3 regions of the Peribacillus sp. SRI_006 genome follow, and region 1 is predicted to be linked to each of the others. Evidence: riboswitches for the same ligand, from Rfam matches in the RefSeq annotation. Region 1 holds a riboswitch; each other region holds the start of a gene.
What was found. A riboswitch is a leader RNA that binds a small molecule or an ion and turns the genes downstream of it on or off. The one in region 1 is predicted to bind S-adenosylmethionine.
Positions count from the first base shown of each region.

Region 1 (4,291 bases):
ATCATCGCTCCCGCAAGCTGCCAAGCCGAGTGCAAGTGCACAGACTGATAATAACGAAGCTATTTTCTTCATTTGAAATTCCTCCTGAGTAATGAAATGTATTGAGTCATTAAAAAAAGTGATTAAACCTATCGCTTGTTAACTATGTATGAAACTTTGTCACCAACCATTTGAATGAGTTGCACAAGGCAGATCAGCACGACGATCGTCGTGATCATGACTGTGTTGTCATATCGGTAATATCCGTACCGGATGGCCAGGTCGCCAATTCCGCCACCGCCGATTGTCCCAGCCATTGCTGAGTAACCGATAAGCGAAATGGTCGTTAATGTCAGTCCTTGAATGATTCCCGGTTTTGCCTCTGGAAGAAGTACATCCTTAATGATCATCCATGGAGTGGCACCTACGGCAATTGCAGCTTCAATCACTCCTCTGTCTATTTCACGTAATGCAGTTTCAACAATCCTTGCAAAAAAAGGGATTGCGGATACGGACAGGGAAACAGAAGCTGCTCTTGGCCCTATCGTCGATCCTGTAAGTAGGTCCGTAAAAGGAAGGAGGGCGACCAAAAGAATGATGAACGGGATTGAACGGACAATATTGACTGCGAAACCGAGAGATCGATTCACGATGCCATTTTCAAAAAATAAATTCCTTGTTGTTGTAAATAGCAATACTCCAAGCGGTAAACCGATCAGCAGGGCTACTGCAAGAGAAACGCCGACCATATAAATCGTTTCAAGAAAGGCTTTATTAAGATCAGGTAAAATATTTACGATGGGATTAAGCAGTGACATGTTTTAACACCTCCACAGAACTGGAACGATTTTTTATATATTCCAATGCCGAATGAATTTGGACGGCATCGCCAATTAACTCGATGATTAAAAAGCCTAAAGGAACATCCTGGATATACTCAATTTTACCGTGTAAAATATTTCCCTTTACTGCATGGGATTGGAGAGTATCCGAAAGAATCGATTCACCGGCGGTTTGCCCTTCGAATTGGATCTTAATAATCGTACCTTCACTTTCTTCAATCAAGTGCGAAGGGAGTTCGAAATCCAGTACACTGCTAATGAATTGCTTCGTTAACTCCTGTTTGGGCTGTGAAAATATTTCATAAACGGGTCCTTCTTCAATTACCCGGCCATCCTGCATCACGGCGACTCGGTGGCATAGTTCTTTGACCACTTCCATTTCATGTGTAATCAACACGATGGTGATACCAAGCTCACTGCTTATCTTTTTCAATAACTGTAAAATCGCTTTTGTAGTTGTTGGATCAAGGGCTGAAGTCGCTTCATCACATAATAGTACAGTGGGTTCATTTGCTAACGCGCGAGCTATGCCGACCCGTTGCTTCTGTCCACCGCTAAGCTGTGCAGGATAGACATCTTTCTTATCGCTGAGCCCCACTATTTCCAACAATTCCAATACACGTAACTTAGTCGCGTCCTTCGATCGATGCGCGGCCCTTAAGGCGAAAGCGACATTTTCATAAACGGTTTTTGAACTGACCAGGGAAAAGTGCTGGAATATCATTCCGATTTTTTGCCGTTGTTTACGAAGCTCTTTGCTAGATAAAGAGGTTAAATCAATGCCGTCGATAATGATATTTCCACCTGTCGGACGTTCAAGCAAATTCAAGCAGCGGAGCAATGAGCTTTTTCCAGCTCCGCTGTAGCCGACAATTCCATATATTTCACCAGTTTGAATGGTTAAAGTTACGTTATCCACTCCGATAACTCGGTTTTTCTTCGAGACGTATTCCTTTCGGACTGAACGGATTTCAATCATGAGATTTCCCCCTTAAACATTAAAAAAGCTGCCTCTATCATTCAGAAAGAGGCAGCGAAATCATATCTCGGCTTATCTTTCAGAATGCAATCATTCTGCAGGAATTGGCACCGTTCCCTAAGGGCGGTTGCCGGACATCACAGGGCCTGATCCCTCCGTCACTCTTGATAAGTAAATTATTATTTTAGAATATTTCAAGTTTTATAATATAATCTATATTATTTGTAAAATCCGGCATTGTCAATCGTTTCTTTTATTTTTTTGTCATTAAATCTGGTACAGTCCGTTAAAACGATTCATGGAAAATGGGCTATTATGCAATAATCCAGCATTTTCATCGAGGCTATTCATTCCAATATTTCCTTGTCAAAAAGGTAAAGTGGTACTACAGTTATTATAGTAAAGTTAAAAAAAGGAAGATGAAACTATATTTATACAATGATGGGGAGGAAACCGAATGATAGAGATCAAGACGATAAATGATGTGGTTTGCGTGCATGGGACTCCTGGCGGGAACAAGGCGGGGATGAGTGTGTATGTCTTTTTAACGGATGGCCTATTGATAGATACTGGCGCACAGATTTTATTGGAAGAGCTTATTCCATTCTATGAATCCGCAGACTTCGACTCAGTGGCCCTGACTCACTATCATGAAGACCATACGGGGGGTGCTGCCTGGATACAGGAACATAAAAAGGTCCCTCTTTTCATTCACCCGATGTCGGTTGAGGTTTGTGCAAAGGATGCTGAATATCCTGAATATCGCAAAATTTTCTGGGGAAAGAGAGACGCCTTTAAAGCTGAGCCGCTAGGGAAGGCCATTCATTCCCGTACCCAAACGTGGGAGCCGATTTTTACCCCAGGTCATGCAAAGGACCATATGGTGTATTTGAATCACAATAATGGCGTGCTCTTTTCAGGAGACCTTTTCGTAACCCCAAAAACAAAACTTGTCTTACGGGAAGAGTCCGTCCCGATGATCATCGATTCCATAAAAAGATTGCTGCATTATGACTTCGGGGAAGTGTTTTGCTGTCATGCTGGGCACGTCCCTGATGGGAAGGAGATGTTTCGAAAAAAACTGGATTATCTGGAAAACCTCCAAGGGGAAATTTTACGCTTGCATTCTCAAGGGCTGACCGTTCATGAAATCCAGCAGGTCGTTTTGCCGAATCGCTATCCCCTTATCGAGATATCTGGGCATGAATGGGATTCAGAGCATATCATTACATCGATTTTAAACGAAAATATTTTAAGTGCGAGGGAGAATGGGACTATTTGATTGCTATCCGTTTAACGGTCTGACTGATATAAAAGAGAGCTCTCCATAAGAGAGCCCACATTATTCATTTATTGACATTGGGATCTGTTTCATCATAAAAATCATGTGCTTCTTCGATGTTCTGAAGGTTAGCGACTTCATACACATTTCCGCCCGCCATTCCTTCATTGATGATACGGTCGATATCCAGGTAAACGGAGTCCTTGCCATCATATTCGGTATCCTTCAAAAATGTCATTTTTTCTTTATCCAAAAGAAATCCCTCCTAGCCTTTTCTTTAGTTTTAGGCAAAGGAGTTTTTTTTATTCTGTTTAGCGATTTCATGAATGTAAAGGGGTTTCATTCATAAACATGGAAGATCATTAAATCATGTATCATGCTTTTGAGTTGGGTTTCATCTGTTTCGGAAGGCGGATTGGCTGTCCACTCGATGGATCCATCTTTGTGATATAAGGCTTTGACTGCCTGCTTGTTGAAATAAAAGGAAATTTTCCATCCTGGCAGATTCTTATGCAATGGTTCCCATTGAAAATGAGTGATCATATGTATTACCTCCATATATACTGTTTCTCATTCGATTATAATGGAAAACGGCAGCTGGAGGTGTTATTTTCTTTTCAGGTTGGGAAAAGTTAATTCAATGAAAAGATTTTTTAAATGCAAAAGCCTGTTTGTTTCAATTTCTTCTTCATCGAATTGCATCGGCTTTGAGTTCACTTCGTATATGAAAAGCGAGCCCGATTCGTCTTCCCCTATATCAATGGAAAACTCTCCGAGAAACCCGATCTTTTTTGAAAGTATCTCTCCGCATTTTTGGGCGATATTCGCTAATTTCAGATCCAGGTTTTTTGATTTAAGGTCCTGATAAGGAAAAAGCTTTCCGCCTTGGGGAGTGTGGGTGGTGATTTCCTGGGTTTGCGACATCCTTACCGCTTTGCCGGTCACTTTATAAAAACCTTTTTCATAATGGACGAGAATCCGGTAATCATAACGATGCCCAAAGAGTTTTTTTGGTATGATCGCCTGTTGAGCAAGATAGCTCCTTTTTAATAAATCCCTTTTTTTTGTATCCCAGAAGGAAGCAAAATCAGGGAAGGATTCACTATGCTTTAAGCTATTGAACAATAGGGTATCATCATCATTTTTGATAATGGTATAAATGCCCTTCCCTTGGCTTCCTTTGCATGGCTTAAGGTATATATGCCTGTA
Region 1 covers NZ_JBYCZT010000008.1:29,391-33,681, reverse strand. Annotated here, with positions in the region: gene AC2YHV_RS12895 (MetQ/NlpA family ABC transporter substrate-binding protein) at 1-72, opposite strand, end outside; gene AC2YHV_RS12890 (methionine ABC transporter permease) at 129-797, opposite strand; gene AC2YHV_RS12885 (methionine ABC transporter ATP-binding protein) at 784-1,800, opposite strand; SAM riboswitch class I at 1,870-1,974, opposite strand; gene AC2YHV_RS12880 (MBL fold metallo-hydrolase) at 2,258-3,082, shown strand; gene AC2YHV_RS12875 (hypothetical protein) at 3,147-3,335, opposite strand; gene AC2YHV_RS12870 (YheE family protein) at 3,422-3,625, opposite strand; gene AC2YHV_RS12865 (YheC/YheD family endospore coat-associated protein) at 3,689-4,291, opposite strand, start outside.

Region 2 (4,291 bases), on a different contig from region 1:
TTTATAAGCGGCAGGATCTGCCCAAGTCTTGATTGGTTGAAGCACTTCATCAGGAACACCAGGAACATGAAGCGGGATATCCAAACCGAAGATATCATCTTTGATCGTTTCGATGTTCGCTAATTCACCTTCAAGCGCCGCTTGTACCATTGCACGGGTGTAAGCAAGTTTCATACGGCTTCCAGTTCCGTATGCTCCGCCAGTCCATCCTGTGTTGACAAGGTATACCTTTGCATTGTGCTCGTCAATTTTATCACCAAGCATCTCAGCATAGCGTGTAGCTGGAAGCGGTAAGAATGGTGAACCGAAGCAAGTGGAGAATGTAGCTTCCGGTGAAGTTACGCCTCTTTCAGTACCAGCCAATTTACTAGTGTATCCGCTTAGGAAGTGGAACATTGCCTGTTCTTTGGAAAGCTTGCTGATTGGAGGCAGAACTCCTGAAGCATCAGCCGTTAAGAAAATGATTGTATTTGGATGTCCTGCAATACTTGGGTTCACGATGTTATCGATTGCTTGCATTTGGTAAGCAGCACGAGTGTTTTCAGTCAATGAACTGTCATCATAGTTTGCTTCACGCGTATCCGGATCAACAACAACATTTTCCAATACAGCACCAAAACGGATTGCATCGAAAATTTGCGGTTCTTTTTCACGTGAAAGGTTGATCGTTTTTGCATAGCAGCCGCCTTCGATGTTGAATACGCCGTTAGAAGACCAGCCGTGCTCGTCATCGCCAATCAATTTACGGCTAGTGTCTGCTGATAAAGTTGTTTTGCCCGTACCGGACAGTCCGAAGAATAAAGCGACGTCCCCTTCACGTCCTACGTTGGCAGAGCAATGCATTGGAAGGATTCCAGCCTCTGGAAGTAAGTAGTTCATGATCGAGAAGATCGATTTTTTCATTTCTCCTGCATATTCCGTTCCGCCGATCAGGATCGTACGGCGTTCAAAAGAAACGATGATGAACGTTTCGGATGTAGTTCCGTCCACTTCTGGGTCCGCTTTGAAGTTAGGTGCAGAAACGATCGTGAATTCAGCTTCGTGACCTCTCAGTTCCTCTTCGTTTGGACGGATGAACAAAGTATGGGCGAAAAGGTTATGCCAAGCATATTCATTAACAACACGGATGGGAAGACGTGATGATTCGTCTGCACCAGCGAAACCTTTAAAAACAAAAATCTCTTCTTTTGCTTTTAGGTAGTCAACTACTTTATTATATAGTTTATTGAACACATCTTCGGAAATCGGCCGGTTCACTGGGCCCCAATCGATTTTATCTTTAACTGATGCTTCTTCCACGATATATTTATCTTTAGGTGAACGACCGGTATATTTGCCAGTTTCAGCTTTTACCGCGCCGGTTGATGTTAAAACGCCTTCATTTCTGCTTAGTACTTTTTCGACCAATTGAGGAACTGATAGTTGAGTTTGCACATTGTTTCCTGTTAATAATTGGTGTAACTCATTAGAAACATCTACAGAATTCATATATGAGGTACCTTCCTTTGTTTGAGTTTTTAGATTATAATTAGTATAACACATTCATTTAATTAGTCTATACTATTTCTTTTAATTTGTGATTATTTTCAGCTGGCCGCATTAATCATTTTAATCCGGCAGGAACCGAGTCAGGATGGTCGCATATACTTTCATTAGGAAAAATTTATTTAAATAGGAAGTAAGTAAACAATACTATGTCTAAAGGGTAAGTCAGGATGTCGTCCTTTTCGATATTCAATACTTTATTATTAATGGCAATTTACAACATTTCTATTCGTATATTGCGTTGTAAACCCCTCTAGGACGTTATATCAACATGTTTTTTCAAATGAACGCCGTTCTGGGTGTAAATGTTCTTTTTAGAAAAGCATTGACAAATTCCAGCCAGATACGATAATATCTTAAATTGTACGGATTCTCTTATCCCGAGTTGGTGGAGGGACAGGCCCTTTGAAACCCAGCAACCTGCCATATTGAACTTGACTCCAAGATCGATCGCCGAAAATAAAGCGAAGGTCTTCAAGGAATAGTGGTGATGGTGCTAACCTGAGCAAGGTAAAAAACCCTTGAACGATAAGAGTGAAAGGATAGAAGACAGAATTTTAAACCTTTCCTCATTTGCCAGGGAAGGTTTTTGTGTTTTTTATAAGTAATTCTGTGTCTATAGTTGAAACTAATGAGGGAAACGAGTTCCGTAAAAATCAGGCTTATGCCTACAACATACTAACTTCCAAGGAGGAAATATGATGTCAAAGAAACGTCTATTTACTTCTGAATCTGTTACAGAGGGCCATCCGGACAAAATTTGTGATCAGATTTCAGATTCCATTTTAGATGCTATCCTAGCTAAGGATGCAAATGCACGTGTTGCGTGTGAAACTAGTGTAACTACAGGTCTTGTACTTGTTGCTGGTGAAATTACAACGTCCGCTTACGTGGATATCCCGCGTATCGTTCGTGATACGGTTAAAGGAATTGGCTACACACGTGCGAAATACGGTTTCGATGCTGAAACTTGTGCTGTTTTGAGTTCCATTGATGAGCAGTCTGCCGATATCGCAGCTGGTGTCGATAAAGCATTGGAAGCTCGTGAAGGAAACATGTCAGATGAAGAAATCGATGCAATCGGTGCAGGGGACCAAGGTCTTATGTTCGGATTCGCTTGTAATGAAACAGAAGAGCTTATGCCGCTTCCGATTTCATTGGCGCATAAACTTTCATTCCGCTTGACCCAAGTTCGTAAAGATGAAACTCTTGCTTACCTACGCCCTGATGGTAAAACACAGGTAACCGTGGAATATGATGAGAATAACCGTCCTGTACGTGTAGATACAATCGTCATCTCTACACAGCATGATGCAGAAATTACGCTTGAACAAATTCAAGCCGATCTAAAAGAACATGTGATCAAAGCTGTCGTTCCAGCCGAGTTGATCGATGCAGATACTAAGTACTTCATCAACCCGACTGGCCGTTTCGTAATCGGCGGACCTCAAGGGGATGCTGGTCTTACTGGACGTAAAATCATCGTTGATACTTACGGCGGATACGCTCGTCACGGCGGCGGTGCATTCTCTGGTAAGGATGCTACTAAAGTTGACCGTTCTGCTGCATACGCTGCACGTTACGTTGCGAAAAACATCGTGGCAGCCGGCCTTGCCGACAAAGCGGAAGTTCAATTGGCATACGCAATTGGTGTGGCAGAGCCTGTATCGATCTCCATTGATACGTTCGGAACTGGTACAGTTAGCGAAGAAGTCCTTGTTGACCTAGTTCGCGCAAACTTCGACCTTCGTCCAGCTGGTATCATCAAAATGCTTGACCTTCGTCGCCCAATTTACAAACAAACAGCTGCATACGGACACTTCGGCCGTACAGATGTCGATCTTCCATGGGAACGCACGGACAAAGCAGAAACATTAAAAGCACAAGCGTAATTCATATAAAAAAAGGTGTCCCGTTTATTTGCGGGGCACCTTTTTTATGGATTAACTTAGCCGTCTGCGGGAATAATTCAAGAAATCCCAAAGAAATTAAACTTTAAGGGCCATACTCGTGAGTTAGAGCGATTTACTCGTGAGTTTGGAGCAATACTCATGAGCTAGAGCGATTTACTCGTGAATTTGGAGCAAATACTCGTAAGTTTGAGCGATTTACTCGTGAATTTGAAGCAAATACTCGTGAGTTTCAGCGGTTTACTCGTGAGTTGCGTTCAAATACTCGTAATTTTCAGTCAAGTGCTCGTGCATTACTTTATCCGTTCCGCCGTTTTATAGTATTGGCCTTTTTCGGCGTATTCGCGTACGATGCGTTCCATATCCTGACGATCTTCTTCGTTGATTTCGCGGATGACTTTAGCTGGACGTCCGAATGCCAACATGTTCGGTGGAATGACTTTGCCTTGGGGAACGAGACTGCCGGCACCGATGAAAGCCCCTTCGCCGATTTCGGCTTCATCAAGTACGATCGATCCCATGCCGATTAAAGCTCCTTTGCGGATTTTACAGCTATGTAATATGACCTGATGTCCAATGGTTACTTCATCCTCGATGATCAATGGATTATTTGGGCTTTGGTGCAGGATGCTGTTATCCTGTATACTTACTTTTTTTCCGATGATGGTTGGGGATACATCACCGCGAATGACGGAATTGAACCAGATTGATGTTTCGTCGCCAATTTTGACATCACCTGTGACGACAGCATTTTCAGCAATATAAGCGCTTTCAGCAATTTCAGGTTCTTTGCCTTTATACGGATAAATAATCATTTTCAATCATTTCCTTTCCGA
Region 2 covers NZ_JBYCZT010000010.1:32,801-37,091, forward strand. Annotated here, with positions in the region: gene pckA (phosphoenolpyruvate carboxykinase (ATP)) at 1-1,488, opposite strand, end outside; SAM riboswitch class I at 1,918-2,080, shown strand; gene metK (methionine adenosyltransferase) at 2,244-3,437, shown strand; gene AC2YHV_RS15605 (gamma carbonic anhydrase) at 3,749-4,267, opposite strand.
Region 2: another riboswitch for S-adenosylmethionine. It lies ahead of metK (methionine adenosyltransferase); the one in region 1 lies ahead of AC2YHV_RS12885 (methionine ABC transporter ATP-binding protein).

Region 3 (4,291 bases), on a different contig from region 1:
TTAAAGTTGGCAATTGTTTTTTCGGTTTTTATTGAACAAAGGGGAATAATAAAATTGTTCTTCTCATCAAAAATAAGTTATGAGGTGACGAATATGCATACGATGTGGAAGGGGAGCATATCATTCGGTTTGGTGAACATTCCGATCAAACTTCATGCTGCAACGGAGGATAAGGATATATCTTTAAGGACGTTGCATAAGGAATGTCATACACCGATTAAATACGAAAAGGTTTGTCCAGTATGCGAGAAAGAAGTGGGGAAGGATGATATAGTCCGCGCTTTTGAGTATACAAAGGGAAAGTTTGTTGTATTGGAAGACAATGAACTAGAACAACTGAAAAAACAAAACGAAGAAAAAGCCGTGGAAATCGTGGATTTCGTTAAAATTGAAGAAATAGATCCTATTTATTTTAACCGGAGTTATTACATGTCCCCAAATGACGGGGGGATAAAAGCTTATTCCCTTTTGAGGCAGGCCCTCAAGGAATCGAATAAGGTTGGGTTGGCAAAAATCATCATTCGCTCCAAAGAACAAATGGCGGTAATCCGAGTCGTTGATAATACCTTGGTTATGGAAACGATTCATTATCCGGATGAAGTCCGCTCCACAGCGGATGTTCCGAATATCCCTGCCAATGATACCATTGTAAAAAAAGAAATCGATACTGCCGTATTATTGATAGATCAATTAACGACTACTTTCGATCCGACAAAATACACCGATGACTATCGAACCGCGTTACTAGAATTGATTGAATCAAAGAAAACGGGTCAGACGACGATTACAGCGAAAACAAAAGAACCAGTTTCCAACAATGTAACTGATTTAATGGAGGCACTACAAGCATCCATAGACCGTACAAAACATGATGAACCGGAAAAGAAAAAGACGACCCGAAAGAAAGCGGCACCGAAAAAAAAGAAACAAGCGTAAACAGGAAGCTGAGCGGAAGACGGATGATGTCGCTCGGCTTTCTGCTTGTTTTTGCAAGGAATCAGGCTTCTAATAAGATGAAAAGGTCTTGATAAATAGGGAAGGAAAGTACAAATAGGTGAGTCGATCACGATGCAAGAAACTGAATGGAATTACAGGAAATTAGTGGATATTAACGAAAGCAAAAAAAATTCGCTCCCTAAAGAGCGACAATGAGGAATTCAATCGTGAAAATCAACATATAGGCGAACGGTTGTAGTTTTCGACTATATATTGTGTTCATATTCTACCATATTTAATTCTGAAATAGCAACTAAATTACTGAAACTAACCTATGAATTTTTCTGGAAATCAATGATATTTAGCCCATTAACGCCGCATATGGCTTTTTCATTTCATATACATATAAAAAGGTACTGAATAAAATGGACTTTTAGTATAATTTATACATATAGGACGATATAAATTTAATATGAATGGAAGATGCAAAATGGAAAATGGGAAAATCAAATCACTACATGCGGGGAAGCCGAAACATGAAATTTTTTCGAATATTGATATCTTTTCAGCCATGGATAAACAAGCACAGGATAATTTGAAAGTGACTAAAGCTGGCATAATCGGTGATGGTGTCGGTAATGTAAAGTTCCATGGAGGTCCTGATCGGGCTTTGTGCTTTTACCCATTTGAGCATTATTCATTATGGAATGAAAAATTCTCTAAAGAGCTGGATATCCCTGCATTCGGTGAAAATTTAACTATAGCGGGGATGAAGGAAGAAACAACATATATCGGCGATATTTATCAAATAGGCGATGTGATTGTTCAAATTAACCAAGGGAGGATACCTTGTTCGACCATTTCCCTCTTCAATCAAGAACCTAAGTTTTTGGAACACGTGCTGAAAACGAGTTTCACTGGTTATTTTGCAAGAGTACTTCAAGAAGGAACGATAAATAAACAAAACGAGATTGTGCTGATAGATCGTCTACAAGAAAAAATTTCTGTCCATTACGCAGCAGAGGTCATCCTTCATAAACGGGATGGGCTTGAAGGTGCTAAGGCTTTACTAACACTAGACTCGTTAGCGGAAGACTGGAAACAAAGGATCTTGAAGAGGGTTCAAGCAGCAAAAGATTGAATGATTTTTGCAAAAGTGAAAAAAATGTCGATCAGGTATTGAAATTGACAGACTATTAATGTAAATTAAATATAATCAAATTTTGAAATCTTATGAAAATTATATAAATGGATCTTATCGAGAGAGGTGGAGGGACTGGCCCGAAGAAACCTCAGCAACCAGCTTACGCAAAGGTGCTAAATCCAGCAAGCAGAGCTTGATAGATGAGGAGAATGTTTCAAAAACCTTCTTCTTTGAGAAGGTTTTTTTTCCTTTTCTCTCATACTCATAGAATACGACAAAAACAGGATTGTTTTTGAGAGAGGGTGTAATGATGAATTTTCGTAAAGAATTAAAAGAAAGAATGCTGGTTGGGGAAGGGGCAATGGGGACCTTGCTTTACTCTAATGGCATTGATCAATGTTATGAGGAATTAAACTGCACGAACCCAGATCAAATAGAGTCCATCCATCGAGCCTATCTGGAAGCTGGTGCAGATATCCTTCAATCGAATACATACGGAGCCAATTTCAATAAATTGAAGCGGTATGGACTTGAAGATGAAGTGAGCAGAATCAATCGCCAGGGAGTCATTCTTGCTAAAAAAGCGGCAAAAGGAAAGGCATACGTCTTCGGCACCATAGGGGCACAGCGGAGTATCAGGAAATCGGATTTAAGCATGGAGGAGATAAAACGGGGTTTTCGTGAACAGCTATACAGTCTGTTGATGGAAAATCCTGATGGGATTCTTCTGGAAACATTTTATGACCTGGAAGAACTGGAAACCGTCCTGCAAATCGTTAAAAATGAAACCGGACTGCCGATTATCGCAAATGTCTCGATGCATGAACTGGGTAATCTTCAAAATGGAATCCATTTAAATGAAGCCTTTCAAAAACTCGAGCAATTGGGTGCCGATGTGGTTGGTGTGAATTGCCGCCTTGGACCACATCATATGATTCGGGCCTTGGAAGAAGTGAGTTTGCCAAAGCAAGCATCGATTGCCATTTACCCTAACGCCAGCCTGCCGGATTATGTCGATGGGAGGCTCGTTTATAAAGCTGTACCGGAATATTTCGGTTCTAGTGCCCTGGAACTTCGTGAGCAAGGCGCCGCGATCATAGGAGGGTGCTGTGGAACGACTCCACTGCATATTCAAGCTGTAAAGCATGCAATTGGAAGTTTGGCTCCCGTGAAAGAGAAATTTACGAAATCCCGTGAAATAGAAGTAATTGAAGTGAACGATAGGGAATTGGAACTTCCCCTTTACGAAAAGGCCAAAACGGAACGGACGATTCTCGTTGAGCTTGATCCACCGAAAAAGCTAGGGATAGAGAGTTTCATGACTGGTGCTGAGGTTTTGAAAAAAGCAGGGGTCGATTCCATTACATTAGCGGATAATTCACTTGCCTCACCAAGGATATCGAATGATGCACTGGCTAATTTACTGAAGAACCAATTGAATATAAATCCGATGGTGCATATAACATGCCGTGATCGAAATTTGATTGGCCTGCAGTCACATTTAATGGGTCTGCAGACGGTAGGGCTGAACGAAATATTGATCATCACCGGAGACCCTTCAAAAATTGGGGACTTCCCGGGTGCCACTTCGGTTTACGATTTATCTTCCTTTGACCTGATAAGTATGGTCAAACAATTTAATGAAGGTCTTTCCTATTCCGGTCAAAGTTTGGGTCAACGGGCAAATTTTAAAATTGCGGCAGCTTTTAATCCCAATGTGAAATATCTGGATAAAGCCGTACTGAGAATGGAAAAGAAGATTGCCTGCGGTGCTCAATCCTTTTTGACACAGCCAATTTATTCCGTAGAGCAAATCGAAGAAGTATATGAAGCGACAAAACATCTGGAAACCCCGATTTTCATCGGTATCATGCCCTTAACAAGCACCCGGAACGCCGAATTCATCCATAATGAGATCCCAGGCATCAAATTGCCTGATAATGTTAGAAGGGCCATGGCTCTAGCGGGTGATGACCCTGTAAAGTCAAGGATTGAAGGGGTGAATATCGCGCGGGAACTGGTGGACGCGGCTAGGGAAAAATTCAAGGGCATATATTTAATCACTCCATTCCTTCGCTATGAAATGACGGCGGAACTAACGAAATATATTAGAAAAGTCGATAGTAAACAGACATCAGAGGTGGCAGTACATGAATAAAAAAGCGATTCAAGATCAGTTAAATTCTAAGATTCTCCTACTTGATGGGGCGA
Region 3 covers NZ_JBYCZT010000009.1:188,760-193,050, reverse strand. Annotated here, with positions in the region: gene ku (non-homologous end joining protein Ku) at 94-936, shown strand; gene AC2YHV_RS14950 (MOSC domain-containing protein) at 1,427-2,077, shown strand; SAM riboswitch class I at 2,189-2,287, shown strand; gene AC2YHV_RS14945 (bifunctional homocysteine S-methyltransferase/methylenetetrahydrofolate reductase) at 2,391-4,238, shown strand; gene metH (methionine synthase) at 4,231-4,291, shown strand, end outside.
Region 3: another riboswitch for S-adenosylmethionine. It lies ahead of AC2YHV_RS14945 (bifunctional homocysteine S-methyltransferase/methylenetetrahydrofolate reductase); the one in region 1 lies ahead of AC2YHV_RS12885 (methionine ABC transporter ATP-binding protein).